DNA from 3 places in the Cobetia sp. BMC6 genome. Region 3 is predicted to be linked to each of the others. Evidence: predicted binding sites of a transcription regulator. Region 3 holds the regulator's gene; each other region holds the start of a gene.
What was found. The regulator sigma-54, encoded in region 3, starts transcription at its own class of promoters, with help from an activator protein. The targets are predictions, from matches to a motif close to TGGCACNNNNNTTGCTNT.
Positions count from the first base shown of each region.

Region 1: the regulator sigma-54 is predicted to act here: its motif matches at 4,131-4,148, upstream of MKZ40_RS02295 (sugar phosphorylase).
Region 2: the regulator sigma-54 is predicted to act here: its motif matches at 7,625-7,642, upstream of MKZ40_RS09165 (DUF3305 domain-containing protein).

Region 1 covers NZ_JAKUMF010000001.1:530,121-539,632, forward strand. Annotated here, with positions in the region: gene MKZ40_RS02285 (HAD-IIB family hydrolase) at 1-657, shown strand, start outside; gene MKZ40_RS02290 (glycosyl transferase) at 699-1,910, shown strand; gene MKZ40_RS02295 (sugar phosphorylase) at 1,999-3,897, opposite strand; gene MKZ40_RS02300 (GlsB/YeaQ/YmgE family stress response membrane protein) at 4,261-4,509, opposite strand; gene nrdR (transcriptional regulator NrdR) at 4,907-5,395, shown strand; gene ribD (bifunctional diaminohydroxyphosphoribosylaminopyrimidine deaminase/5-amino-6-(5-phosphoribosylamino)uracil reductase RibD) at 5,671-6,825, shown strand; gene ribBA (bifunctional 3,4-dihydroxy-2-butanone-4-phosphate synthase/GTP cyclohydrolase II) at 6,982-8,136, shown strand; gene ribE (6,7-dimethyl-8-ribityllumazine synthase) at 8,248-8,730, shown strand; gene nusB (transcription antitermination factor NusB) at 8,727-9,242, shown strand; gene thiL (thiamine-phosphate kinase) at 9,244-9,512, shown strand, end outside.
Region 2 covers NZ_JAKUMF010000003.1:406,723-416,234, forward strand. Annotated here, with positions in the region: gene MKZ40_RS09140 (bifunctional acetate--CoA ligase family protein/GNAT family N-acetyltransferase) at 1-2,890, opposite strand, end outside; partial or broken gene MKZ40_RS09145 (histone deacetylase family protein) at 3,092-4,018, shown strand; gene MKZ40_RS09150 (XRE family transcriptional regulator) at 4,597-5,235, shown strand; gene MKZ40_RS09155 (helix-turn-helix transcriptional regulator) at 5,512-6,561, opposite strand; gene MKZ40_RS09160 (formate dehydrogenase accessory sulfurtransferase FdhD) at 6,561-7,496, opposite strand; gene MKZ40_RS09165 (DUF3305 domain-containing protein) at 7,705-8,262, shown strand; gene MKZ40_RS09170 (DUF3306 domain-containing protein) at 8,259-9,056, shown strand.
Region 3 covers NZ_JAKUMF010000002.1:111,123-120,634, forward strand. Annotated here, with positions in the region: gene MKZ40_RS04685 (PTS sugar transporter subunit IIA) at 1-67, opposite strand, end outside; gene raiA (ribosome-associated translation inhibitor RaiA) at 77-385, opposite strand; gene MKZ40_RS04695 (RNA polymerase factor sigma-54) at 1,037-2,485, opposite strand; gene lptB (LPS export ABC transporter ATP-binding protein) at 2,719-3,459, opposite strand; gene lptA (lipopolysaccharide transport periplasmic protein LptA) at 3,463-4,041, opposite strand; gene lptC (LPS export ABC transporter periplasmic protein LptC) at 4,150-4,833, opposite strand; gene MKZ40_RS04715 (HAD hydrolase family protein) at 4,833-5,402, opposite strand; gene MKZ40_RS04720 (KpsF/GutQ family sugar-phosphate isomerase) at 5,531-6,586, opposite strand; gene MKZ40_RS04725 (calcium/sodium antiporter) at 6,685-7,629, opposite strand; gene MKZ40_RS04730 (ATP-binding cassette domain-containing protein) at 7,933-8,853, shown strand; gene mlaE (lipid asymmetry maintenance ABC transporter permease subunit MlaE) at 8,850-9,512, shown strand, end outside.

The DNA of each region.
Region 1 (9,512 bases), on a different contig from region 3:
GATTGGCTGAGCGCCTACCCGCTGGAAGCGGCCAGCGCCCCGGATGCACACGGCCTGTGTCGTATCGCGGTGGCGATGTCCCGCGACAGGATTCTCGCGGTACTGGATCAGCTGAGCGGGGAATTCGCCTTCGAGGGCTTCGCCTCGATGTCGGTGGCGAGAGTCAGCGAGCTGACGGGGCTGGGGGAGGAGGATGCGGCCCTGGCGGGACTGCGTGATGCCAGTGAGCCGCTGGTGTGGCGTGACGCGCCGGAGCGTCTCGAGGACTTTCGTGCGCGTCTGGCCAGCCATGGCCTCAAGCTGACACGTGGAGGGCGCTTCCACCATGTGACCGGGGACAGCGACAAGGGCGTGGCAGCGCGCTATCTGATTGCCCGCTACCGGCTCTGCGAGCGGGTGCGCCCCTGGACGCTGGGCTTCGGTGATGGCGCCAATGACCTGCCGCTGCTGGCCGCCGTCGACAACGCTGTGCTGATTCCCGGCGTCGGTGATACCTCACAGCGTGATCTGGAGCTTGCCGATCATCCGCAACTGGCGGATGAACGCCGCTGTTTTCGCGCCAATCTCCCCGGACCGCAGGGATGGGTCGAGGGATTGCGTCACTGGCTGGCCAATGGCCAGCCGGAAGAATGGACATCCAGAGGTCTGGGCGCCTGACGCCTGCCTGATGCGTGTCTTCGGCATGACAAGGAGCTGACATGAGCGATTTTTACCAGAATGGCATCATCACCAACTTCCATAACCTGACCGATCGTCCGGTGGAAGATCTCGAAGCGGACCTGATGCGCTTCTCCCGCAAGCGACCGATGAGCCTGATTCTGCCGTCGCTGTATTCCGAGCTGGAAGGTCCCGCCCTCAAGCATATCGTCGAGGAGCTGGCCCAGGTGCCCTACCTCAGCGAGATCGTGATCGGGCTGGACCGCGCCGACCGTGACCAGTTCGAGCATGCCAAGGAGTTCTTCTCACACCTGCCGCAGCATCACCGCATCCTCTGGAACGACGGGCCGCGCCTGCGGGCACTGGATGAGGAGCTGACCGAGCATGGCCTGGCGCCGATGGAGGCCGGCAAGGGGCGCAATGTCTGGTACTGCTCAGGCTACGTGCAGGCCTCGGGCATAGCCGAGGCAGTGGCACTGCATGACTGCGATATCGTCACCTATGACCGCGGCCTGCTGGCACGGCTGATCTACCCGGTGGCCCATCCGCAGTTCAACTACGAGTTCTGCAAGGGCTACTACTCGCGCATCGCCCAGGGCAAGCTCAATGGCCGCGTGGCACGCCTGATGGTCACGCCGTTGATCCGGGCGCTCAAGAAGGTCTATGGCCCGCTGCCGTACCTGGATTATCTCGACAGCTATCGTTATCCGCTGTCCGGCGAGTTCTCGATGCGCACCGATGTGCTGGCGGACATCCGCATTCCCAGTGACTGGGGGCTGGAGATCGGCGTGCTGTCCGAGGTCCACCGCAACTATTCCACCAAGCGCCTGTGTCAGGTGGACATCGCCGATGCCTATGATCACAAGCACCAGCCGCTGTCCGCGGAAGATGCGTTGGGCGGCTTGAATCGCATGAGTCTGGATATCGCCAAGGCGATGTATCGCAAGCTGGCCACGCTGGGCGTCGAGATGCACGGCGAGACCTTCCGCACCATCAAGGCGACCTACTACCGTATCGCGCTGGACCTGATCGAGACCTACTACAACGATGCCGTCATGAATGGTCTGACGGTGGACCGCCACAGCGAGGAAGCGGCGGTGGAGCTGTTCGCCTCCAACATCATGGATGCCGGCAGCGCCTTCCTCGACAATCCGCGCGACAAGCCCTTCATCCCCAGCTGGAACCGGGTGCAGTCAGCCGTACCGGACCTGCTCGAGCGCATGCACGAAGCGGTGGAGCTGGACAACCAGTAACGCTCGCGGCGGGAAACAGCGAGACCCACGACAACGGGGCTGCCAGTGGCAGCCCCGTTGTCGTGGGCAGAGGGAAGAAGCGCGGGCGTCAGACGACCTCGATGGCCGGCGGGCGCACGGTTTGCTCCATCAGCCAGGCCGCCTGATAGGGGCGGCGGGCCATGGTGGGATCGTAGGCCTTGTCGTGGCACAGATGGTCGGTCAGCGCGACGCCTTGCCAGCTTTCCGGCAGCGGCAGCACGCGCGGCTGATCGGTGACATTGAGAGCGAACAGCAAGCGACGCCCTTCATGGGTGACACGCTCGAAGACGAAGAAGTCCGGGCCGACATCGAAGACATTCTGGTCGGCATCCGGGTGGAAGCAGGGTTCGTTGCGGCGCAGTGCCATCCGGCGCTTGAGGGCGTGGAAGACCTCATGGGTTGCGGTGTTGGGGCTGGCCAACAGCGCTTCCAGTTCATCACGCTGCCACTTGCGGCGGTTGATGGCGCGCAGATGGCCATCGCGTTCGACGCCTTCCTGGTGATTGGGGGTCGCGGTCAGCGAGTGGATATACAGCCCCGGGATGCCCTGCAGGCTCAGCATCAGGGTCTGACTGGCGATGAAACGCTCTATCTGCCATGGGTCCTGGCCGCGCCGCGTGCCCTTGAGCGCATCGAAGTAGCTGATATTGAGCTCATAGGGGGTGTCGGCGCGGCCCGGGTTGGCGCGCATGCTGACGTAGCCACCGAAGTCATGCACCAGTCGCACCAGGGTGTCGCGCTCGTGGTCGGGCAGCAGGCCCTCAAGGGCGCGAACGCCGATGCCGTCGTGACTGGCGGTGAAGTTGAAGTAGCTGCAGCCGGAGGGCAACGACGGCAGGCTGGCGGCCCACTGGGTCAGGGCGCTGGCATCGCCGGAGGTCAGAGTGTGCAGCGTCAGTGGCGGCAACGTGAACTGATAGATCAGGTGCGCTTCATCGGCCTGGGCGCTGTCCTCGATGGCGGTGAGGTCGTGCTGTGACAGGCGATCGAGCCCGAAGTAGGACATGTTCTCGGCATGGGGCACGTTGGTCTCGGTGATCAACAGGCTCCCCGGCGCCAGATGGTCGACGATGGCGCGCAGCAGGCGTACCACGGCGTGTGTCTCCGGCAGGTGGATGCAGGGGGTACCCTGGCGCTTCCACAGGAAGGCCACCGCATCGAGGCGGATGATGCCCGCGCCCTGCTCGAGGTAATAAAGCAGGATGCCGATGAATTCGAGCAGCACATCGGGATTGGCGAAGTTCAGGTCGATCTGGTCATCCGAGAAGGTTGCCCAAAGATGGCGCAGGCCACGACGGGTATGCACCGGCGTGAGCAGGGCAGACGGGCGCGGGCGCACCACCTCGGAGACATCGGTGTCGGGGTCCATCTCGATGAAGTAGTCGCGACCGGGCTGCACGCCGGCCAGATAGTCGGCGAACCACAGTGACTCGCGCGAGCAGTGATTGATGACCAGGTCTGCCATCAGGTCGCGGTGCTTGCTCAGGCGCCGGATGTCCTGCCAATCGCCGAGGGCCGGATTGACCTCGCGATAGTGGATGACGCTGAAGCCGTCATCGCTGCTCCACGGAAAGAAAGGCAGCACGTGGACACCGGACAGGCTGTCGTCCAGTCGGCTGGCGAGGAAGTCGTGCAGGGTCGCCAGTGGCGCCTCGCCTTCCTGCTGCAGGCTGTCGCCGTAGGTGATCAGCCACTGATCGCGCTCGCTCCAGAGCGGCTCGCCTTCCGGCACGCGGGGGGTGAGGCGCGTGCGATGGAAGTCCAGTACCGTCTCCAGGCGTCTGAGGACTTCTTCATGACGCTGTGGATAGATCTCTGCGAGCAGACGTGTGGCGTGCGCCTGGAAATCAGCTTGCGAGAGACGTTTGGCGAGAGAGACTCTGGCGTGTGGCCTGGCGTTGCCCTCGCTCGGCGCGGGATCGGCTGCAGTGGAAGTCGAGTGATCGGAAGATGACGTATCGGACATGGGCAATCCTCGTGGCAGCAAAAGCGGTCTGGCTCTGCCGCGTGAGTCGCAATGGGCAGAGCGTGTCGCGGGTGATCTTCGTGAAGCGCGCCAGCGCCATCCTGCGGGGCCGATGGCGAGACAGGCGGGCGCGCATCAGATGAAGTCGACTGGTCGTCGCCTGGTGAAATCAATGAATGGCGCATCGCTCAGCGGCGCCCGTGGGTGACGGCCTGGCGCCTTTACCCCTGAGTCATGCACGCCTCGGGCCAGATTCGTCAAGCCTGCAAGGCAGGACGGCCAGCCTGCATGTGCCGGCTGGCCGTCCTGTCTGGCGTCATGTGGCCTGAGGCCGGCTGACGCCACTGCGCTTCATGACACGCTTTACTTGCGCAGCACGCGATACAGAATCAGCAGGATGACGGCGCCGAGCACGGCGATGACAAAGCTGGCCAGATTGAATCCCGTCACTTCCCCGAAGCCCATCAGGGTGCCGACCCAGCCACCGACCACGGCCCCCAGGATGCCGATGATGCTGGTGACGATGATGCCACCCGGGTCCTTGCCGGGCACGATCACCTTGGCGATGATGCCGGCAACAAGACCGAATATGATCCATGCAATGATTCCCATGTCGCAGCTCCTTGCGTCATCGTGATCAGTCTCGCGGCAGAGATCATCCGCCGCCAGTCGTGAAAGGATTCCACGGCTCGGGCAAGCGTCCTTGTGAGGCGCTTACCCTGACGTCATCTTTCGGTTATCGCGCGGGGATTTCAAGCCTGCCGGGCAGGATGATGGATGCTTTCGCCGCGGGGCTCGTCACCCGGGGCGACAATGCAGGAAACTCCTGCCACCCTTTGGCCGCTCCCCAAGGCCAGTTCAGATAGGTCGGGGCTGACATAGGCTCCCGTGGCGGGGCCTTAACGGTTACAATACCCGCCATTCGCTGTCATTCGGCTGCGCTGCGCCACTTCCTCGCTGTGCTTCGCGCGGGGCCGCAGCCACCTCGCACCCAAGCAGGCTCTCCAACATGCACTGTCCCTTCTGTGGAACTCATGAAACCAAGGTCACGGATTCCCGACTGGTGGTCGAGGGTGACCAGGTGCGGCGGCGTCGCCAGTGCGCGGCCTGCGGTGAGCGTTTCACGACCTACGAAACGGCGGAGCTGGTCATGCCGCGCGTGGTCAAGGGCGACGGCTCGCGCGAGAGCTTCGATGAGCACAAGCTGCGTGCCGGCATGCTGCGTGCGCTGGAAAAGCGCCCGGTTTCCTCCGAGCTGATCGAGGCCGCGGTGGAGCGCATTCGTCAGCGTCTGCGTGCCACCGGCGAGCGTGAGATCGAGGCGCGGCGCATCGGTGATGAGGTCATGCAACAGCTCAAGCGGCTGGATCAGGTCGCCTATATCCGCTTCGCTTCGGTCTATCGTCGCTTCCAGGATCTTGATGAATTCCGCGCCGAGATCGATCGTCTCGCCCAGGAGCCCAGCTTCCTGCCGGGCGAGGAAGACGCGCGCCCCTGATGTCTCGACACGGTCATCCTTGTCGATGCCCTTGAGGCCTGTGTCTGCTGGCTCTGTCGCGGCACGCCGCGTGGCTTCGGCCCTGGGTCCTGGGCCTCAGGTTTCAGGCCTCGGAGGGGTGGCCACCGCATGGCCACCGCCTGACCTTCTCTCGTTTCACGCCAAGGTATCGCATGTCTCTTTCTCCTCATGCTTCTCATGCTCCCCGTGACAGCCACTCTCGCGACAGTCACTCTCGAGAACGCAGTGCTCCCTCGGCGCGTGATGCGCGCCACATGGCCCACGCCCTGCGCCTGGCGCGGCTGGGCAGCTACACGACGCAGCCCAATCCGCGTGTCGGCTGTGTCCTGGTAGAGGCCGAGACTGACGAGGTGATCGCGAGCGGCTTTCATGTGCGTGCCGGGGAAGGGCATGCCGAGGTCAATGCGCTGGCAGAGGCGGGCGAGCGCGCGCTGGGCTGCGTGGCCTATGTGACGCTGGAGCCTTGCTCCCACACCGGGCGTACCGGTCCTTGCTCGCTGGCGCTGATCGCGGCGGGCGTCTCTCGGGTGGTGATTGCGATGCGTGATCCGAATCCGCAGGTCGCCGGACGCGGCATCGCGCTGCTGCAGGGCGCGGGCATCGCGGTGACGGTCGGGGTGTTGGAGCAGGAGGCGCGAGCGCTCAATCCCGGCTTCCTGTCACGCATGGAGCGCGGTCGGCCCTTCGTGCGCCTCAAGCAGGCCATGAGTCTGGACGGTCGCACGGCGATGGCCTCCGGCGAATCCCAATGGATCACCGGCCCTGAAGCGCGCAGCGCCGTGCAGCGTCTGCGCGCGCGCTCCAGCGTGGTGATGAGCGGCATCGAGTCGGTCATCTTCGATGATTCGCGCCTCAATGTACGCGCCGACCAGCTCGGCCTCGACGACCACCCGCTGGGACTCGAGGCGCTGGTGGCGCGTCAGCCGTTGCGCGTGGTGGTGGATAGCCACCTGCGTCTGCCGCTGGCGGCGCGCATTCTGGCGCAATCCGGTCGTACGCTGCTGGTGTGTGTCGCGGACGAGACAGCGGCGCTGGCTGAGCGACGTACCTTGTTGGAGGCGGCCGGTGCCGAAGTGGTGGCGCTACCGGCCGGCGCGGATGGACGCGTGGACCTCGAGGCTCTGCTGCGCTATCTGGCCGAGCACGAGCAGGCCAACGAGGTGCTGCTGGAAACCGGTGCGGTGCTGGCCGGGGCCATGATCCAGGCGGGGCTGGTCGATGAGATGCAGATCTTCATGGCACCGACGCTGCTGGGCGGCGAGGCTCGCCCGCTGCTGGCGCTGCCGGGGCTGGATCGCATGGCGCAGCAGCGCCGGGTCGAGATTCGTGACATCCGGGCGGTGGGGCGTGATTGGCGCATCACCGCAGTGCCATTGGCATCGCCAGACCCGCAGGAGAGCGGCGACTGATTTCTTCTTGTCACGCAAGCACTTGCCGCCGTCTGGCGACAGCGGCGTCGCTGGGTGCTGGCGCAAAACGGGGTGGCGGGGTACCCTGACGCCCGACTTTTTGATAATACGCGTGGGTCCGGCATGGGCCGGCGCAGCCCGTAAAGTGGAGCAAGCATGGCGCTATCAGGCATCGCAGCACTCGTCGAGGATATCCGGCAAGGCAAGATGGTCATCCTCATGGATGACGAGGATCGTGAGAATGAAGGCGACATCATCATCGCCGCGGAAGCCGTGACAGCCGAGCACATCAACTTCATGGCACGCCACGCGCGTGGCTTGATCTGCATGCCGATGTCGCGTGAGCATTGCGAACAGCTCCAGCTGCCACTGATGGTTCAGGCCAACGGTTCCGGCTTCGGCACCAAGTTCACGCTCTCCATCGAAGCCACCGAAGGTGTCACCACCGGTATCTCGGCGGCTGACCGCGCCCGCACCGTGCAGGCTGCCGCCGCGCGCAATGCGCGCCCGCAGGACATCGTCCAGCCGGGGCACATCTTCCCGCTGATGGCGGAGCCGGGTGGCGTGCTGCGTCGTGCCGGCCATACCGAGGCGGCCTGTGACCTGGCATCCATGGCGGGCTTTGGCGCGACCGGCGTGATCTGTGAAATCATGAACGATGACGGCAGCATGGCGCGTCGTGAAGAGCTCGAGCGCTTTGCCGCCGAGCACGACCTCAAGGTCGGCACCATTGCGGATCTGATCGAGTATCGCATCCACAATGAGCAGACCGTGGAAGTGCTGGACAGCGAGCAGGTCGAGACCGCCTTCGGCGAGCTGACGTTGCATTGCTTCAGCGATCGAATCCAGGGCCGTCACCACCTGGCGCTGGTCAAGGGCACGCCGAATGCCGAGTCTCTGACCACCGTGCGCGTGCACGTGCAGGACCCGATGCGCGACCTGCTGACCCTGCGTCAGCCGGGCAGCAGCAGCTGGGCGCTCAATGATGCGCTCGCTGAAGTCGCCGCCGCCGATGCCGGTGTGCTGGTACTGCTGGACACCGGCAGCGACACGATGGATTACAAGGATCGTCTCGATGTCTTCCTCGGACGACGTCGTACGCCGCGCACCAACGAATCCGATGGTGCGGGCAACTATCTGACCACCGGTACCGGTGCCCAGATCCTTCGGGATCTCGGTGTCGGCCGGATGCGTCTGCTCAGCTCGCCGTGGAAGTTCTCTGCCTTGTCCGGGTTTGGCCTCGAAGTGGTCGAACTGGTCGGCAGTGATGACACGACCGGCGAGACAGGGGCAGACGCCGCCGACGCATAAGCGCTTCGGCACTCCAAATGGCGGGGGAGGTCGCGCACTTCTGGCGACCTGCCCCGGTATGATTGATATCCCCGCCCCGGTTCTCCGGGGCGCTAGCATTGTGGACTGACCATGCAACCGATTGCTCAACTCGAAGGCACTTTCACCAATGTCGATGGCCGTTACGTCATCGTCGTCGGGCGTTTCAACCACCATGTCGTCGACAGCCTGGTGGAAGGCGCGGTCGATTCTCTCGTACGCCACGGCGTCGATGAGGAAAACATCGACCTGATCCACGTGCCGGGTGCCTGGGAAATTCCGCTGGCCGTCAAGGCCGTGCTGGCCAAGGTCAAGCCGCACGCCGTCATCACGCTGGGTGCGGTGATCCGCGGTGGTACGCCGCACTTCGAATACGTCGCCGGTGAGTGCAACTCCGCGCTGTCGCGTCTGCAGCTCGAATTCGACACCCCGGTCGCCAATGGCGTGCTGACGGTGAATTCCATCGAGCAGGCCATCGAGCGTGCCGGCACCAAGGCCGGCAACAAGGGTACCGAAGCGGCCATGGCGGCGATGGAAATGGTCTCCCTGCTCAAGGCCATGGGAGGTGACGCGTGAGCGAACGCAATGAACGTACCGAGCGCGAGCCGTCCAAGCAGCAGCAGGCGCGTCGCGCCGCTCGCGAGCTGGCCGTGCAGGGCATCTACCAGTGGCAGATGACCGGCAAGAACATGACCACCATCGAAGCCGAGTTCCGTGGTCAAAAGATCGACGATGATGTCGAGCTGCATGAGAACTGGGTCGAGGTGATGCGTATCGCCGACCAGGCCCTGTTCCACGAGCTGCTGCACAACGTGCCGCGCTTCCAGAAAGAACTGGATGCCAGCATCAGCCCGCTGCTCGACCGTCGCCTGCAGGATCTCGACGAGATCGAGCTGGCCATCCTGCGTCTGGGCGCCTACGAGCTGTCCAAGCGCATGGAAGTGCCGTATCGCGTGGCGATCAACGAAGGGGTCGAGCTGGCCAAGACCTTCGGAGCCACCGACGGGCACAAGTACGTCAACGGGATCCTCGACAAGCTGGCAGTCAAGCTGCGCAGCGCCGAGGTGACCCAGGCCCGCCTGCGCTGACATGCCAGGTGAATTCGAGCTGATTGCCCGCTACTTCCAGCGCGATCTGTCCGGGGCACCGGGCGTGTTGCTGGGGCCGGGTGACGACTGTGCACTTCTTGCCGCCAGTGATGGCATGCAGATGGCGGTCAGTGTCGATACCTCGGTGGCGGGGGTGCACTTCCCGCCGGATGCGCCTGCGGCGTCCATTGGCCATCGTGCCCTGGCCGTCAATCTGTCCGATCTGGCGGCGATGGGTGCGACCCCGCGCTGGGCGTTGCTGGCGCTGAC
Region 2 (9,512 bases), on a different contig from region 3:
TCTTCTCCATCAGCAGACTGCCGATCCCCTCGCCTTGCATGTCATCACGGATGATGACGGAGAATTCGGTGCGAATGTTGTCCGGGTCATTCCATACCCGCACCACCCCCAGCATCTCGCGCTGCGGCGACTCACCTGACTGGGCTTCCACTTCACGCTCGGCGATGAAGGCCATCTGGCGGTCGTAATTGATCTGGGCGAGCAACGCGAGATCTCGCTGAGTCAGCGCCGCCTTGTGGTGGAAGTAGCGGAAACGAATGCTCTCCTCGGATAGCCGCGCATGGAAGGCCGTGATCAAGGGCGCATCCTCGCCGCGTATCGGGCGAACCTCGACGTGCATGCCATTGTCCAGCGACACCCATTCACGCAGCTCCTCCGGATACGGCATGATCGCGAAACGGGCCGGTTTGCCGAGATCCAGCGCGAAGTCCACTGCCACGGCCTCCTCGCGATTGAGCAACAACGGATTGATTTCCAACCCTCTTATGTCACGCAAATCCGATGCCAACTGTGAGAGCTTGATCAACAGCGTGCTGACGCGCTCGAAATCGCGCTCCGGGTCCGGCGAGTGCTCGGCGATCAGGCGGGAGGCATGGCTGCGCGAGATCAGCTCACGCGCCAGTGTCATGTTGAGGGGCGGCAAGGCCACCTGGCGGTCCGCCAGCACATTGACCTTGTAACCGCCGATACCGAACACGATCACCGGGCCGAATTCGTCATCGCGCGTGATGCCTGCGCTCAACTGCAGCGAGTGTTTGCCACGCTGCATCGGCTGCAGGCAGAACTCATGAATGCGCGTGCGCTCGTGGTCACCGCGGCCACGCTCGGCATCGCCCTCCGCCACCTTCTGGGTGATGCGGCGAATCGCCAGCGCGATATCCTCCGGACCGGAAAGGTCCTGCACCACGCCGGAAGACAGCCGCTGTGGGTAGCGGCGATAGCGGAACGGCTGGCTGTTGTGTTCATGCACCACGCGCAGCGCATAGGGGCCCTGGCGAGAAGGCTTGTCGTCATCCGTGGCAGATCGCTGCAATTCGACGATGGCGCGCGCGCCTTCGGCGGCGTCGAGCACATAGCGACTGGGCGCGGTCGCGATGCCGTAGGTATCGAGCACCTGCGCCGTTTCCGAGTGGGTCAACCATTCACGGCCGGCACGCCGCGCACTGTGCACCAGATCATGGGCGCGGGCGCGGATCTCGGCACTGGTCGAGAAGGCCAGGCTCGGCGGCGTCTGCTGCAACAGTGTCTGCACACGGTGGTAATCGACCATCTGCAAGAAGGCCTTGACGCCCTTCTCCGGCGACAGATAGGTCGGAATGCCGGCCAGATGGCATTCATGGCGGGCTGAAAGCGCCTGCTCGAGCCCCATCCAGCTGGTCAGCAGGTTGCGTCGGAATTGCTTGCGATGCGCCACCAGGGCCTCGGCCGTTGCCCGTGAGGGAGCAAGGCGTGTCGGCGCATGCACGACCAGCACGGCGTCCACGCCACGGTCATTGGCCACGATGTTGACCGCGGCCAGGAAATCTTCCGGCGTGGCATTGCCGCCCAGATCCACCGGATTGCGCCCCGGCAGGCTGACATCCAGCTCGGCCTTGAGCAGCGCCTGGCGGCTCTCCTCGCTCAGCTCGGCCAGCTTGCCGCCACCCGCCATCAGCTTGTCGATGGCCAGCAAGGCCGGGCCCAACCCATTGGAGACGATCGCCAGCCGATCACCGCGCAACGGCTTCATGCGATTCAGCGTCTCCAGCGCATCGAACATGTCTTCGCTGTCATTGACGCGCACCACCCCGGCACGCGCGAGGGCAACATCGACGATCCGGTCGCGATTGGGCACGCCACGTGTGACATGTGTGCCGAACAGGTCGGCTTCCGGGGTACGGCCACTCTTGATCGCCAGCACCAGCCGATTGCGGGACGCCTCGCGCAGCGCGGTCATGAAGTGCATCGGGTCGTGAATGCGCTCCAGGTGCAACAGCAAGGCCTGCGACGGCCCGTACTGGTTCAGATAGTCGATCAGATCGGGCAGCATCACATCGACGCTGTCGCCCAGGGTCACCAGATGCGAGAAGCCGATGCCGCGCCCTGCCGCCCAGTCGATCATCGCATTGCCCAGCATCCCCGACTGGCCGAGATAGGCGACCTTGCCCTTGGCCACTGGCTGCCCGCTGAAGGAGGCATTCAGGTGCCGATTTGGCACGCAGATGCCCATGCATTCCGGCCCGAGCAGGCGAATCCCACTGCCTCGGGCGGCCTTGAGCAACCGACTGTTGAGGCTTTCCTGATCACGGTGGATACGCGGGACTTCGACACCCGGCTCTCGTGCCTGCGAGGCATCCAGCACGTCGTCCGTGCTGTCGGCGATCCGCGGGTAGCGCTCGGCGCTCGGCGCGGCAGGCTCGCCGGCCTCATCCAAAGACGACGCCTCGGTGACGGAGGGTTCGGGGCCTGGCTTGCCCGTAGTGGACCTGTGAATGCCCGGCAGACGCGGGGCAGTGAAGTTCAGCCCGTCGCGGCGTGACAGCATCTCAAGCCCCTTGCCGGTGACGCGGGCCAGCGAGCTGACCGGTGTCGGCGCGACACCTCCCGAAATCAGCAGCGCCGCCTTGACGCCGCGCCGGCCCAGCTTCTCGACCACACGCGGCAAGGTATCCGGCGGTGAGCACAGAATGGCCAGGTCCGGCACCTGCTCTAGCTCACTGACCCGCTTGACGCACGCCACGCCATGCACCGTCTCATATCCCTTGGGGTTGACCACCGTCAGGGCGCCCTTGAAGCCCCCTTCAAGCAGATTGCGCAGTACCTGCCCGCCCAGTGAATGCGGCTTTTCCGAGGCGCCGATCACCACGATACTGGCGGGCTCGAAGAAATTGCGCAGAAATCGCGTTCCCATAGGCTTGTCCTGTCAGCGGTTGCGCCTCGTCAGCGCGATATGAGCAGCATGCCGCGAAAGCGCAGGTCTGAACAGCCATCCTCGCGCCCTTCATGCGTGAAACAAGGTAGACCATCGGCGACTGGCTCATGCCATTGACGACTCTTACTGTTACGTCATGGTGCAGACCATTATGACCCGCACACTCACGCAGGCATGCCGATGATCACCTCCTACATATCCCATCGCGACTGCGGTCAGCATTTCATGGGCCCCACCCATCCCGAGAGCCCACTGCGTCTGCAGGCCATCGAGCGTCAGCTGGCGCTGAGCGGCGTGATTCAGCATGTCCAGCAATACAGTGCGCGAGCGGCAACGCTTGAGCAGCTGGCGCGCGTGCACCCCATGCGCCACCTGCAGGCGTTGGAGAAATGTCCGCCCCAGGCCGGGCAGCTGCTGACCATCAACGAAGACACCGTGATGTGTGCCGATAGCCTGGTCGCGGCGCGACTGGCCGCCGGCGCGGTGGTACGCGGGGTCGACCAGGTGATGCGTGATCAGGCCGACAACGTCTTCTGCGCCGTGCGCCCCCCGGGCCACCATGCCGAACGCGCCGATGCGATGGGCTTCTGCTTCTACAACAACGTGGCGGTGGGCGCTCTGCACGCCCGCCAGCATTACGGCGTGAAGCGGATCGCGATCCTCGATTTCGATGTACACCAGGGCAACGGCACCGTCGATATCTTCAAGCATGACCCCGATACGCTGGTGTGCTCCTCCTTTCAGGACGCCATGTACCCGTGGCGCTACCTGGAGAGCCGCTGGGAGCACATCCACAACACGCCCCTGAGCGAAGGCAGCGGCTCACTGGCCTTCCGGCGCGCCATTGAAGCCCAATGGCTGAAGAAGCTTGATGATTTCAAGCCGGAGTTGATCCTGATCTCGGCGGGCTTTGACGCGCACCGTGAAGACCCGATGGCAGAACTGTGCCTGGAAGATGACGACTATTACTGGGTCACCCTACTGGCGATGGATGTCGCGCGGCGTCACTGCCACGGGCGTATCGTCTCCGTGCTGGAGGGCGGGTATTGCCTGGAGGCGCTAGGGCGCAGCACCGAGGCGCATCTCAAGGCGCTGGCGGGCTTGCCGATGCAGGATGGCCTCGATGCACGTGCCGGCAGCCAGCACCCATCAGCCCAGCTCCCTTCAGAGCCACCGGCTTCTGAGCAACCCACGTCAGAGCGACCCGAGTCAAAGAAACCCGAACCAGACCAGCTCGATCTCGCGCCTCCCACCGTGGATGCCCTACCACCCCGCTCCGCCTCTGGCACACCAGACAGCGTACAGCCGCCGCTTTCCAAGCCCGCCGAGGATGAGCGTGATCACCCGCTATTCTAGCGCCTGGCTGTTCTAGTGCCCGGCTGTTCTAGCGCTGGGCATCCCCCGCACCGGTGACTTTCACTCCTGGCGCACATCACACCTCACGACAGGTTTCCCGCAGCCAGGAAACCTGTCGCTGCATCAAGGGAGTACCAGCGAGCCTTAGGTATCGCGAACAGCCATGTCGCGGACTGCCATGTTGGCTACGTGTCGGGATGATGCGCACTTGCCATGCTGTGATAAGCTGGCGATAAAGTTTCCGATAGTAAACTTTATCGCCAGCTGACAGCGCTGCGACTCCCGATGTCGTGCGCCGCCAATATCACGCCCATAGCGAAGCTACTCTCATGAGCACACCGACAGACAAGGACGCCGCCGTCCGGATCGCCTCCGGTCGCAAACCCTTCGTTGAGCCCCTGAAGCTTGGCGAACGCGTGAAGCAGATCCGCCTCTCCCATCATTGGACGCTGGAAGATGTCAGCCAGCGCACGGGACTGGCACGCTCGACATTGTCCAAGATCGAGAATGAGCAGATCTCGCCGACCTTCACGGCGGTCCAGAAGCTGATTCATGGTCTCAACATCGACCTGCCGCAGTTGCTGAGCCCGCCCAAGCGCCAGAGTGGCACTCTCGGGCGTCGCGACCTGACGCGCGTCGGTGATGGCAAGTCCCACCCGACACCGACCTATGAGCACGAGCTGCTGTCGTGGCAGCTGGCGCAGAAACGCATGATTCCTTTCAAGACTCGCGTGCGTGCGCGCAGCTTCGATGACTTCCCCGACTGGGTGCGTCACGACGGCGAGGAGTTCCTGATGGTCTTGGCGGGCAGCATTCTGCTCTATTCGGAATTCTATGAACCCTTGCCGCTGGGCGAAGGGGACAGCATCTATTTCGACTCCGACATGGGTCACGCCCTGGTTTCTACCAGCGAAGAAGATGCCATCGTGCTGTCGGTGTGCACTCGCAATGATTCGGATCTGAGCTGAGCCGATTTGAAGTGAGCCGGGCTGTGTTGAAGTGAGATAGGCACGTAACGCGCTGGCGGGAAGCTAAACCGTAAAGATAGCCTTCACGCGAGCGTCACCTGGCCGGTCCATTCAAAACAACGACTTGCTTGACCATGCTCGCCGTCAGCCCGCAATAAAAAAATCGCCCACTAGCCATGCGCTAATGGGCGATTTTTTGGATGTCGCAAAGACGCTCATGCCTTGCGCCGAGTCCTGACCGCCAGCATCCGCTGGGTGTTCAGCGTACCGAGCACTTCAATCGTGCTGTGCGGCATCGCCGCGCCAGATCAACTGACCGCATTCGCGCAGATCATAGCCGCCGAGGGATTGCGCCAGCTGGATGCCATTCGGCGTGGCCAGATAGTCCAGCAATCCCTGGAAGAGATCGCGGAAATAGACATTGCGCGGCACCACCAGATCGAAGGCCTCTTCACAGACCGGAACGAAGCCGAGGCCGAACTCATTGGCGGCCGACAGCGTACCGGGGCCGACGTCCACCTCGCCCCGCGCCACCATCGAGGCCACTTCACGCTCGGAATAGGCGATCGCCAGGGTATTGAGCTGCTCGGCACGCATCTGATGGCCGGACAGCCACTCCTGAAGGAAGCGCTGCGAACCCGCCCCCTCCTGTCGCACCGCCCAACGCCGCTGCGAACCGAACAGGCCGCTTGGGTCGATGGACAGATGGCGATCATCATTGCGGATGATCAGCCCCTGGGTACGGCGCGCAAGCCGCACCATCACCCATTGGCGATAGCCATCGTGACCACGAATCAGCGCCGGGTGACGCAGCGCCGCCTCCTCCGCGCGCCCCCAGTGAATGGCGCAGACGTCAGCACGCCCCTGGCTGAGCAGATCAAGCCCCAGACGCGTGCCGGTGACGCTCATGCCATAGAAGGAGCTACCGGCATGCTGCTGATTGAGGCGCATGGAGAGCGCAGCCAGCAGCGGGTCATCACTGCCGGTGATCATTAGGCGATCCGCCAGCACACCATGATGGCTGGACTCGAGAATCCATTGCTCCACCAGGCGCCGCGGAAACAACCACTTGCCGGTCACCTTGGTCGCCGGCATGGTCCCGTCACTGGCCAGCTGATAGATCTTCTTCTCGTTGAGGTGCAGCAGGCGCGCGACTTCCTGCACCGTCAGAAAGGGGTTGTCGTGGGGGACGGGAGCCTGCCGGCCGGTGGCCGCATTCAGGGGCTCGCCTGAAGACTCAGCGACAGAGCCACCTGAAGGCGCGCCGAGTTCAGAGGAAAATCCCTGTGAGGGTATGACGCCCAGCGGCGAAGAAAGACGACTCATCACTGCGCCCCCTTGTCATATCCGGCTGCGCCGTCTGCTGAAGATGGCTTGCCTGACGCATCATGGCGCGATGACTTGAGAGCGTCGCCGGCACGCAGCGGCGGGATGGCGTCCAGCACCAGCCGCCCGGCAGGGTCCACCGCCTGGAAGTGGCGCCCCTTGGCGCGCGCGATCAACAACACGCCAAAGCGTTCCGCAAGCTCCACCCCCTTCTGCGTGACGCCGGAGCGTGAGACCAGCACCGAGATCCCCGCCTGAGCCACCTTCAGTACCATCTCGGAGGTCAGGCGGCCGGTGGTGTAGAAGATGTTGGCCCCCTGATAATCACTGTCATCATCACTCAAGGGCGCCAACCAGCTCAGCCCCGCCAGCGTATCGACGGCGTTGTGGCGGCCGACATCCTCGATGAACGCCAGCACTTCATCATCCCGACACAGGGCGCAACCGTGAACCGCACCGGCCTTGCGATAGGTCGCGTTGTGCGCCGCCAGCGCCTCCAGCAGGCGATACAACAAGGCCTGACTGAAGGGGCCTGCGTCCAGCGCGGCCAGCGATTGACGCTCCAGCAGATTGCCGAATACCGTGCCCTGCCCACAGCCGGTGGTCACGGTGCGCTTGCCGAGGCGCTGCTCGATATCCTCGGGCAGATGACGCGTCACCACCGAGGCGCTCTCGACTTCCCAGTCCACCTGCAGCGCCTCGAGGTCCTCAAGCTCACCCAGCAGGCCCTGATTGCGCAGATAACCGGCCACCAGCGCCTCAGGTTCGGCACCCAGGGTCATCAAGGTGACGATCTCGCGACGATTGAGATAGATGGTCAGCGAGCGCTCGGCGGCAATGGACTGCCGATGGCGCTCACCGCGCTCATCCATGACTTCGATGTCCAGCGTAGTGGGTAGTGTGGCGCGACTGATCGCTGGCCGTGCAGAGGGCATCATGAACTCGGGTCTCCCTGATCGAGCCGGTTGGAATGGCAATTCTTGCGCTGAATCGCCGTAGAGTACCAGCCTGATGGCAGAGCTGTCCCCGCACTGACTCACGGTGACCCTGATATCGCATGCGCCGGCATGTATCTTGCACACTAGCACCATCGCAGCATTCTTTTCAGACCCGCTTGCGGGTACAGCAGTGAACAAGGAAGCCATGTCTGAATCCATCCCTCCCCGCAGTGACGACACCCGCTGGTTGAGCGTCACCCTGGCACCCACCACGCAGAAGCTGGGGCGTTTCAGCATCGACACCTGGCGGATTGCCGACCTCTCGCCCTCTGCAACGCCAGAGACGGAATCGCACGTAGCAGAGCCTGCCACCGCTGATGAAGTAGCGCATCGCCGCATCCTGCCGCTGCAGCTTCACCTCACCGAGCGCACCGATTACCGCTACAACCTGCGCTGTGAGCAGCCGCGTCTGTTCGTCCAATGCGACGAGCGCGAAGCCGACGGCATGCAGCCCCGCGTGGTGACGGCCTGTCAGGAGGTAGCATCGCATTGGATGGATGGCGACCAGCTGGTGCTGGACGTGCCGATGCCCCCTGCCTTGATGGTGTGGCTGGAAGCCTACCTCGCGCGTCACGGCGAACGACTCGACGAGGGCAAGAAGAAGAAACGCAAGGGCGCCGGGCGCGCCAGTCAGGCAGAGCAGCTCGCCGCGACGCCCAACAAGACGCATCAGCCCGGTGATGGTACGGAAAGCACGTCATGAGCCAGCACGACGATAACGCAAGCCCTGCCAATGAAGGCCTGTTCTCGCGCTGGTCACGCCGCAAGCAAGGCGACAGCCGCCGTGAAGACCAACTGGCACAGCCGGACAGCGCCGAGGTGACCAAGGGCGACAGCCTCCCGCCGTCACAGGTGGGAGTCGCCTCTGACCACAGCGCTGACGCCCCTGCAGCGAGTGGCTCGCAGCACGAAGCCCTGGGCGGCGACAGCCCCTCCTCGGCAGCAGAGCAGTCAGCCGAACAGCCAGCAGAACAGGCATCAACCGAGAGCGATCAGCAGGCAGCAGACGCTGACAACGCTGAAGCGCCAGTCATCGAGCTGCCAGACCCCGACACCCTGACTCCAGACGCCGACATCAGCGCCTTCATGCAGAGCGGCGTGGACCCGACGCTACGCCAACGTGCGCTGCGACGTATCTTCATGGGTGGCGAGCACTCGGTGCGCGATGGGCTGGATGACTACGACCAGGACTTCTCCCAGATGCGCCCGCTCGCCGAAGGTGTCGCCGACACGCTGCGCAGCTGGACCCGCAAGGTCGAAGAAGGCCTGGAAAAGCTTGATGAGGCAAGCGAGACACCCACGGCGGATACGGCGCAGGAGACAGACGACCAGATCGCTGAGCAGGCGCCTGACGGTGAGGTGCCAGTGGGCGAGTCACACGCGACGCCCAGCGACGAGATAGTCGAGTCGCCTGACCCGCAAGCAATACCAGCAGAAGACTCGCGCGAGCCAGCTCCCGCGTCAGATGATGACAGCGGGGTCCGCCACAAGCCGTGACCCGGGCTGGCCCCATAAACGCCTCCAGCGCCAGGGCTGAGCGCGTCAGGGCTCAGGACACCAGGGCGTCAGGATGACGCGCCGCACAATCAAAATGCGTCATTATGACCCACAAGAAAGCCGGATACGCCTGACCGAGGTCATCCTGATGCCTCATGGGTCACCCTGACGCGCCTCATCAAGGCGCACTGACTGCAACGCACATGCAAGATTCAGCATGACATGCCAACCCTTGAAGATTATGACTGACGTCAACCGCCTGCGCTGATGAGTGCCTGCGCGACCTGACCGCGCCCCTCTTCTCGCCGGGCGTGAAAACAGCAATGTCATCAACAGCATGCAAAGATGGTTGGCCTGTCATGAATCCCCCACTGAACGACTGTCGATCGCCGACCCGGCCCTAACCGCGAAAGACCGCGAAAGACCGCGAGAATCAGCGACGACCGGGACCTGCAT
Region 3 (9,512 bases):
GCTTCTTGCTCCCCCCGGGGACACCGTAAAGGGTGCGCTCGGGGGGAAGGATCTGATCAAGTGTCATGGCTGAAGGTCAACGGGTCCCGGTGCCCTGAGCACGAGCCTGGGACTTTTCCTTGTGTTTGACCAGCTGGCGATCCAGCTTGTCGGCGAGCGCGTCGATGGCAGCGTACATGTTGGGGTCTTCTGCCAGGGCGTGGAGGTCAGCGCCTGCTGCGTGCAAGGTGCAGGCAGCCTGCTGGCGCTCCTTCTCGATCGACAGTGTCACCTGAACATTGGTGATGTTGTCGTAATGCCGTTCGAGGCGAGCGAGCTTCTCGTTGACGTAATCGCGGAGAGGATCGGTAAGTTCCACATGATGCCCGGTGATATTCACTTGCATGGACACGCTCCTTTATCCAGCGGGTTGCCATTCAATTGTAACCCTTTTTGACTACGAGCAAACCCTGATCGGACGCTCTGCAACAGGCTTGACGACCACCGTCTGGCGATGTTTTCGCGCCCTTGCCAGCGGCGTCAGATGTCGTGAGCGTCTGTACCGACAATGCCCAAGCTTTGCGCAAAGATCAACGCTGCGCTGCATCGTGGCTCAGTGCTTGTCTTCAACTCAGTGAGGGGTAACGGAATGGACTTCAAGGTCACGCTTGAAGGGTGGTGCATGAAAGGCGCGCAAGAAGACGGGTTTTCGTCGCCAATCCCTGCATGTACGCCGCCTTTCAGGCGCTTGGGTTGCGTGGAGCAAGCAGCGTGCCGGAAGGATCACCGAGTGACATCCCGGTGCAATACGGCTAAAAGTGACTTTAAAAACATGCGATTGACGGTAAATGATGCAGCCGGAATGATGGATTTTTGCCATCATCCTGCGCGCCATGATGGGCCATTGACGAGCGGTTGACGGAATGACAGGGCGCGCGACAGGCGCGCCGGTGTCAGTAATGTCAGAGGCTGGTGAGAGAGAAAACCAGCGTTTGAGGTTGGCGGCAACGGCCATGATAGGAGGGAGACCAGGCGCATGGCAGCCGCAGATGACACATCAGGCCAGACGCTTGCGCTCGCTGGAGGATGGGATGCCCATCGCTTCGCGATACTTGGCCACGGTACGGCGTGCGACCTCGATGCCATCGCTGGCGAGCAGGTCGACCAGGCGTGAGTCGGAGAGAGGCTTGCGAGCCGGCTCTTCCGCAATCAGCTTGCGGATGCGGGCACGAATGGCGGTGCTTGAGTGGGCGTCGCCACTGCCGCTGCCACCGACCTGGCTCGAGAAGAAGAACTTGAGCTCGAAGACGCCGCGCGGGGTGTGGATGTATTTCTGGGTCGTGACCCGCGAGATGGTCGATTCGTGCATCTCGACCACTTCGGCGATGTTGGCCAGAATCAGTGGCTTCATGCCTTCCTCGCCTTGCTCGAGGAAGTCGATCTGGCGCGCCATGATCTCGCGGCCGACCTTGAGCAGGGTGTCATTGCGTGATGACAGGCTCTTCATCAGCCAGCGCGCTTCCTGCAGGTTGTCCTTGAGGAAGGTGTTGTCGGCGGACTTGTCGGCACGCTTGATCAGTGCGGCGTATTCCGGCTGGATGCGCAGCTTGGGCAGCGCTTCCGGGTTGAGCTCGACCTGCCAGCCGTGGCGGGTATGACGCACCAGTAGATCAGGGATCACGTAATCGCTGGCGGGCTCGCCCCAGGCGGATGCCGGACGCGGATCGAGCGCGCGCACCAGGCGGATGACGTGATCCAGCTCGTCATCGTCAAGGCTCAGTCGGCGCTTGAGCAGCTTGCGATCATCGTTGCCCAGTGCCTCGAGGAATTGACGTACCAGGCGACGCGCCTGCGCCAGCAGCGGCAGATCATCCGGCAGCAGCGCCAGTTGCAGCAGCAGGCACTCGCGCAGGTCGCGGGCGAAGACGCCGGTCGGGTCGAACTGCTGCAGACGCAGCAGTACCTGCTCGAGCTCGGAGGCCTTGAGGCCGGGCAGGCCCTGGCCGCGCAGACCATCGACCAGCTCATCGAGTGACAGGCTCAGGTAACCGGCACCGTCGACGGCATCGATCAGGCTCTCCGCCATCTGGCGTTCACGGCCATCGAGGTCGGTCATCGCCAGCTGCCAGCGCAGGTGGTCCTGCAGGCTCTCGACGCTGGTATTGCGATCGAAGTCCGGCCCTTCTTCGCTCCCGCTGCCACTGCCGGAGCTGGTCAGGCTACCGGCGTGGTCCTGGTAGAGGTCCGACCAGTCACTGTCGAGGGGGTATTCCTCGGGAATCTCGCTCGAGGAGTCGGCAGTGGAAATCTCGCTCGTATCCTGTGTCTCTATGACATCCAGCGACTCGTAGTCCTCGTCGAGCTCCAACATGGGGTTGGACTCGAGGGCTTGCTGAATCTCCTGACGCAGGTCGAGCGTCGACAGCTGCAGCAGCTGGATCGCTTGCTGAAGCTGCGGCGTCATGGTCAGCGAGGTGCCGAGGCGGAGTTGCAGGGTGGGTTTCATGGAGTCAGTCAATTCACGGCAAAGGAACGTGCTTACTACGCTATACCGTGACTCGGGCCACTGACAAGTGGTTGCAGTGAATATTCAAGCAACTTGCATGCCATGTTTACACCAAGGTGGTATGGACGTCATGCATGCGCCTGATGTCAGACATGAAAAAGCCGCTACGCGATAAAATCACGCAGCGGCTTATGAAGCTTTCGCCGTGGGAGGGCTCAGCGCATCCGCTGGCCCTAGAGCGTGAACTCGTGGCCCAGGTAGACGTCGCGTACCTGCTGGTTGGCCAGGATGGAGTCCGCGTCACCGTGAGCGATGATCTGACCATCGCCGACGATATAGGCGGTGTCACAGATATCGAGTGTCTCGCGCACGTTGTGGTCGGTGATCAGCACGCCGATGCCACGGTCACGCAGTTGACGCACGATGCTCTTGATCTCGCCCACCGAGATGGGGTCGACGCCGGCGAAGGGCTCATCGAGCAGTACGAAGTCCGGCTCGGTGGCCAGTGCACGGGCAATCTCGACCCGACGACGCTCCCCGCCGGACAGGCTCATGCCGGCACTGGCACGAATATGCGTGATGCTGAATTCCTCGAGCAACTCTTCAAGACGTGCCTTGCGGCCATTGCGATCCAGATCCTTGCGGGTTTCCAGAATCGCCATGATGTTGTCGGCCACCGACAGCTTGCGGAAGATCGACGCCTCCTGCGGCAGATAACCGATGCCGGCGCGTGCGCGTTGATGCATGGCGGCAGCGGAAAGGTCCTTGTCGTCGATGGAGACGTTGCCGGCATCGGCGCGCACCAGCCCGACGATCATGTAGAACGAGGTCGTCTTGCCGGCGCCGTTGGGGCCCAGCAGGCCGACGATGTCACCCTGGCGGATCTCAAGCGAGATGTCCTTGACCACCTTGCGGCCCTTGTAGGCCTTGGCCAGATGGCGAGCGCTCAGCGTACGCGGGGTAGCAGCAGTCATGACTCAGTTTTCCTTGCTGGCATTGGCGCCGCGCGGCGTCAAAGTCATGTGTACGCGACCGCCTTCGGTCTGCTGTGCCGTCTTGCTGTTGTTGGCGTTCACCTGGCGCTTGTCGAGGAAATACTCCACGTAGCCGCCTTCGAAGGTGTCATCGCCTTTCTCGAGACGCGCATTGCCGACCAGCTCCACGCGGCGCTCCAGCGCATGATAGCGGATGGTGTCGGCCCAGCCCTTGACCAGCTTCTCGTCGGGTGCGGGTTGCTGTTCCAGGTAGGCACGCTTGCCGGTGGCCTTGACCAGCGAGATCTCGCCGCTGCCGGCGCGGCTGATATCGACGCGGCTGGCATCGAGCTTCATGCTGCCCTGGCGCATCTCCACCTGGCCGGTGTAGGTGGCTGTGCCGGCCTTGTCATCGAGAGACAGGGCGTCCGCGGCGATGTTGATCGGCTGGCTGGCATCGCTGTCCAGCGCCATGGAGGCCGGGGCGAAGGTGGACATGCCCAGTGCCAGGCAGAGCGCCATGACACCGCTGTTGAGGGTCTGGCGACAGGCCGTCAAGGGCTTGCGAGTCGGGGAGGTCATGGTGGCTCCTTGGCATGACGGGGTCGCCGCCCGAGCAATGATGCCATCGAGCGGCAGGGAAGAAGGTGTTGCGGCGCGGGTCATGGCGCGACGGCCAGCCCGGCAGGTTCATTCACCGCTGGCAGGCGCTGCCTCGAAGGTGCTGTTGATGCGCCCGTCATCGGTAGTGGTGCTGTCGGTGCCCGAGTCGATGCGCTCGGCTTCCTTGCTGGCCTCGCTCTGGCCCGTGCCGGGTTGCAGGACGCTGCGCACGCGGCCCTGCAGCACGGCGGAATCCCGGGAGAGGTCGGCGCTGAAGCTGTCGCTTTCGACATGCTGGCCATTCTGGGTGATCACGACCGGCACGTCACTCCAGGCGCGATTCTGATCACGGCTGTAGTGCAGAACATCGGTATCGAGGGTCCAGCGGTCATCGGGCTGGCGCAGTCTGGCATTGCCCTCGAGAGTGAAGGTGTCGCCGCCGGCGCTCAACACGCCACTGTCCCCCGTGGCATACCAGCGGCGGTCTTCACTGTCGTTGGTGCGAATCTTCGGGGTCTGCGCCCGGGTCACGTCATCGCCTGGCGTATGCTCGATATGCGGCGAGCTCATGGACTGGATCGCCACGCCGCGCGCATCGAAGCGTGTCATGTCTGCCCCGTCGAGATAGTAATCCGGCTCACTGCTGTCGACCTCGACATTGACGGTCGATTCCAGGCTGTTGCGCTGCTCGATCAGCGCCAGCACGCCACCGACGAGCAGCAACAGCAGCATCAGCCAGAGACGCGGAGAAGGGCGGGGCAGACGTAACATCAGGGGCGCGACTCCTGCAGGTAGGTATCCAGCACCGAGGCCCAGTGGCCCTGTGCCTTGAGCAGCAGATCACAGAGCTCGCGTACGGCGCCATCGCCGCCCTGGCGTGAGGTGACCCAGTTGGCCTCGCTCATCACGTAGGCCATGGCGTTGGGCACGCTGACGCCGAGACCGACACGACGAATGGCCTCGCGGTCCGGCAGGTCATCGCCACAATAGGCGACCTCTTCCAGCTCGATCCCGTGCTCGCGGCACAGGTCGGTCAGCGCGACCAGCTTGTCTTCACGGCCCTGGATGACATCCTGAATGCCCAATTCCTTGGCGCGACGCTCGACCATCGGTGAGCTGCGGCCGGTGATCAGCGCGACGCGAACGCCACTGCGCAGCACCAGCTTGAGGCCATGGCCATCCTGGACGTGGAAGGACTTGGTCTCGACACCGTTGGCATCGTAGTGCAGGCGGTTGTCGGTGAGCACGCCATCGACATCCAGCGCCAGCAGGCGCACGCGGCGTGCGCGGTCGATGATGTCCTGCGGATATTCTTCGCTCAGGGAATTCGTGTCGCTCATGGTCTTTCTCCTCGCACTCCGTGCATGCTTGACGCTGTCCTGTGAACGGCGCTGATGGGCGTTGAGCGGTAGCGTCTACTGTCGGGACGATCTGCCGTCGAACAGAGACAGCGAACGCCCGCGGGAGTTCAGATCACGCCGCTGGCCAGCAGGCCGTGCATATGGATGGCTCCGATGGGGTGCTCATCCTCGTCACAGACTACCAGAACGCTGATGCGGTTTTCTTCCATGATACGCACCGCTTCGGCAGCCAGCATGCTGGCACGCACGGTCTTGCCGCCGCGGGTCATGACATCATCGACCTTCAGCGCGCGCAGATCGCCGTGCTGGTCGAGTGTGCGGCGCAGGTCACCATCGGTATAGACGCCGACCAGGTGGTCGTCACCATCGATCACGCAGGTGAAGCCCATGCCTTGACGTGTGATCTCGAGCAGCGCATCGCGCAGCGGGCTGCCGAGTGCCACGCGCGGCAGGGCGTCGCCATGATGCATCACGTCCTGGACTCGCAGCAGCAGGCGGCGACCCAGGCTGCCGCCCGGGTGGGAAAGGGCGAATTCCTCGGCAGTGAATCCGCGGGCCTCCAGCAGTGCCACTGCCAGGGCGTCGCCCATCACCAGCGCAGCGGTGGTCGAGGCGGTGGGTGCCAGGTTCAGCGGACAGGCTTCCTGGGCAACGCTGGTGTCCAGATGCGCCTCGGCATCACGCGCCAGGGTCGAGCCGGGTTTGCCGGTCATCGAGACCAGCGGGGTGCCCATGCGCTTCAAGAGCGGCAGCAGCGCAGTGACTTCGGCGGTCTCTCCGGAGTTGGACAGCGCCAGTACCACATCGGCCGGCGTGATCATGCCCAGGTCGCCATGGCTGGCTTCACCGGGGTGGACGAAGAAGGCCGGGGTGCCGGTGCTGGCCAGGGTGGCGGCGATCTTGCTGGCGACATGGCCGGATTTGCCCATGCCGGTCACGATGACGCGGCCCTTGGTGGCGAGCATCAGCTGACAGGCGCGGTCGAAGTCGTCATCGAGATGGCTTTCGAGCGCGGCGATGGCCGCCTCTTCGATGGCGAAGGTGCGACGGGCGCTGGCGCGAAAATCCGCCTGGCTGGCCGGAGTCTCATCAGCGGCGGCGGACTGGCTGGATGCTGAGGCGCCAGGTGCGGTGGCGTGTGGAGTGCTGGAAGGCTCTGTCATGATCGAATTGTTGCCTGTGGTTGGCCAGGGCTCAGGCCGCGCGGAAAGGGCGTGTATCCCGCGCGGCGGCGTGGCAAACGATGATGAAGACGCTGCCGTCAGCGAGTCAGGCTGATGGCAAGCCAGGCCGTGTAGGCCAGATAGCCGGCGAGCAGGATAACACCCGGGCCACGGCCGATGCGCCCACGGCGCTGCCAGATGAGCAACGCGGCCAGCAGCAGCGTCAGCCCCAGCATCACCGGATAGTCACGGCTGATGGCGCTGCCATCCACCGGACCCGGCGCCAGCAGGCCCGGCACGGGCAGCACGGCAAGGATGTTGAACAGGTTGGAGCCGATGACGTTGCCGATGGCGATGTCGTGATGGCGCTTGAGGGCGCTGGCCACGCTGGCGGCCAGTTCCGGCAGGCTGGTGCCGATGGCGATCACGGTCAGGCCGATGATCAATTCCGGCACGCCGAGTGCCTGGGCGATGTCGGTCGCCCCCCACACCAGCGCACGCGAGCTGGCGATCAATACCGTCAGACCGACCAGTAGCCAGAAGATGGCGCGTCCGGTGCTCATCTCGGGTACGTCATCCTGGCTTTCCGTCTCGCTTGGCGAGTCGACCTTGAACAGCCACACCAGCGTGAAGACCAGCAGGGCCAGCAACAGGATGCCATCGAGACGCTCAAGCCCGCTGTTGGACAGCGCATAACCGCCCAGCGCCGTGGCCGCCAGCAGCAGCGGCAGCTCGCGGCGCACCAGCCCGAAATGCACCGGAATCGGGGCGATCAGCGCCGTGACGCCGAGCACCAGGCCGATATTGGCGATGTTGGAGCCAAGCGCATTGCCGGTCGCGATATCCGGAGTGCCATCAAGAGAGGCCATGATGGAGACGACGATCTCGGGGGCAGAGGTGCCGACCGAGACGATCGTCATCCCGATCAGCAGTTTGCTCATCCCGGCGCGCCACGCAGTGGCCGCGGCTCCTTCGATGAAGCGATCAGCACTCCAGACAAGGCCAATCAGGCCGATGACGACTGCGAGGATGGGATATAGCATCAGAACTCTCGGGGCAGGGGGCAGGGCGGTGGCGTATCGCCGGGAACCGCGCCATTAAACGCATCCCCCCAATCCTTTGCAAGGCAGTGGCCGTGTTCCCATTGTTGAGCGCATTGCTGACCGTGTCGCTCCCCGCGGCACGGCTCTGTTGCCTTGATGAGACTGGCGGCGCAGGGGTGGGTTCGGATACGATGTTCGCTAACTAACTTGATCCTTGGATCCCATGACTCGGACATTCGTCCTGTTCACGAGCCGACTGCGTGTGGCTTGTCACGGCGAAGGTCCCTCACAGCGGATGCTTCTATGACTGATTTGCCCGGTCAGACCGCAACCCGGACGGGTGCGGACGGCCAGGATGCGCAGGCTTCTTCACGCGGCGCGGCAGGCGAGATCAATCTCGATGACGCCCTGATTCGTGTCGAAGGCCTGCGGTTCACCCGTGGAGAACGCGAGATATTCTCCGGCATCGACCTCAAGATCCCGCGTGGCAAGATAACCGCCATCATGGGGCCTTCCGGTACCGGCAAGACGACACTGCTCAAGTTGATCGGCGGCCAGTTGACGCCCTCGGCGGGGCGCGTCGAGATCGCCGGGTTGCACGTGCATGGCCTGTCGCGGCGCGAGCTGTTTCGCATGCGCCGTCGCATGGGCATGCTGTTTCAGAGCGGTGCCCTGTTCTCCGACCTGAGCGTGTTCGAGAACGTCGCCTTCCCGTTGCGCGTCCACACCGACCTCCCCGATGCGATGATTCGTGACATCGTGCTGATCAAGCTCGAATCCGTCGGGCTGCGCGGCGCGCGTGAACTGATGCCGGCCGAACTCTCCGGCGGCATGACACGGCGTGTCGCGCTGGCGCGAGCCATCGCGCTGGACCCGGACCTCATCATGTACGACGAGCCGTTCGCCGGGCAGGACCCCATCTCGATGGGCGTGCTGGTCAATCTGATCCGGCGCCTCAACGATGCGCTGAGCATGACGGCGCTGGTGGTCTCGCACGACATCAAGGAAACGCTGACCATCGCCGATTACGTCTATGTGATCGCCGATGGCAAGGTGATGGCGCAGGGTACCCCCGAGGCGCTGAACGCCGAATCGGACCCGCGCGTGGCCCAGTTCATCCACGGTAAGCCGGATGGCCCGGTGCCCTTCCATTACCCCGCCCCGGACTTCGCCGGCGACATTCTCGATGGTCGCGAAGCGGCAACCCGCAGGAGAGAGTCATGAGTGGTCTGAATCGTGGCCCGCTCGGGGCCATCACGTCACTGGGCCGCAGCAGCATCGACGTGATCGCGGCCATCGGGCGTGCCGGCATGCTGCTGGTGCAGGCCGGTATCGGCATCCCGTCCCGTGAGGGCATCGGCCTGTGGATGCGGCAGATGCACTTCGTCGGTGTGCTGTCGCTGGCCATCGTGCTGGTCTCGGGGCTGTTCATCGGCATGGTGCTGGCGCTGCAGGGCTACACCATTCTGGTCGGTTTCGGTGCCGAGGAGGCGCTGGGGCAGATGGTGTCGCTGTCACTGCTGCGTGAGCTGGCACCTGTGGTCGCGGCCTTGCTGTTCGCCGGGCGTGCGGGGTCGGCGCTGACGGCGGAGATCGGCCTTATGAAGGCCACCGAGCAGTTGACCAGCATGGAGATGATCGGCGTCGATCCGCTCAAGCGCATCGTCGCGCCGCGCCTGTGGGCCGGGTTCGTCTCGCTGCCGCTGCTGACCATCGGCTTCAGTGTCGTGGGGATCTGGGGCGGCAAGCTGGTGGGGGTCGACTGGCTGGGCATCTACGAGGGCGCCTACTGGAGCAGCATGCAGTCGAACGTCGATTTCATCGGTGATGTCATGAATGGCGTCATCAAGTCACTGGTCTTCGGGCTGGTGGTCAGCTGGATC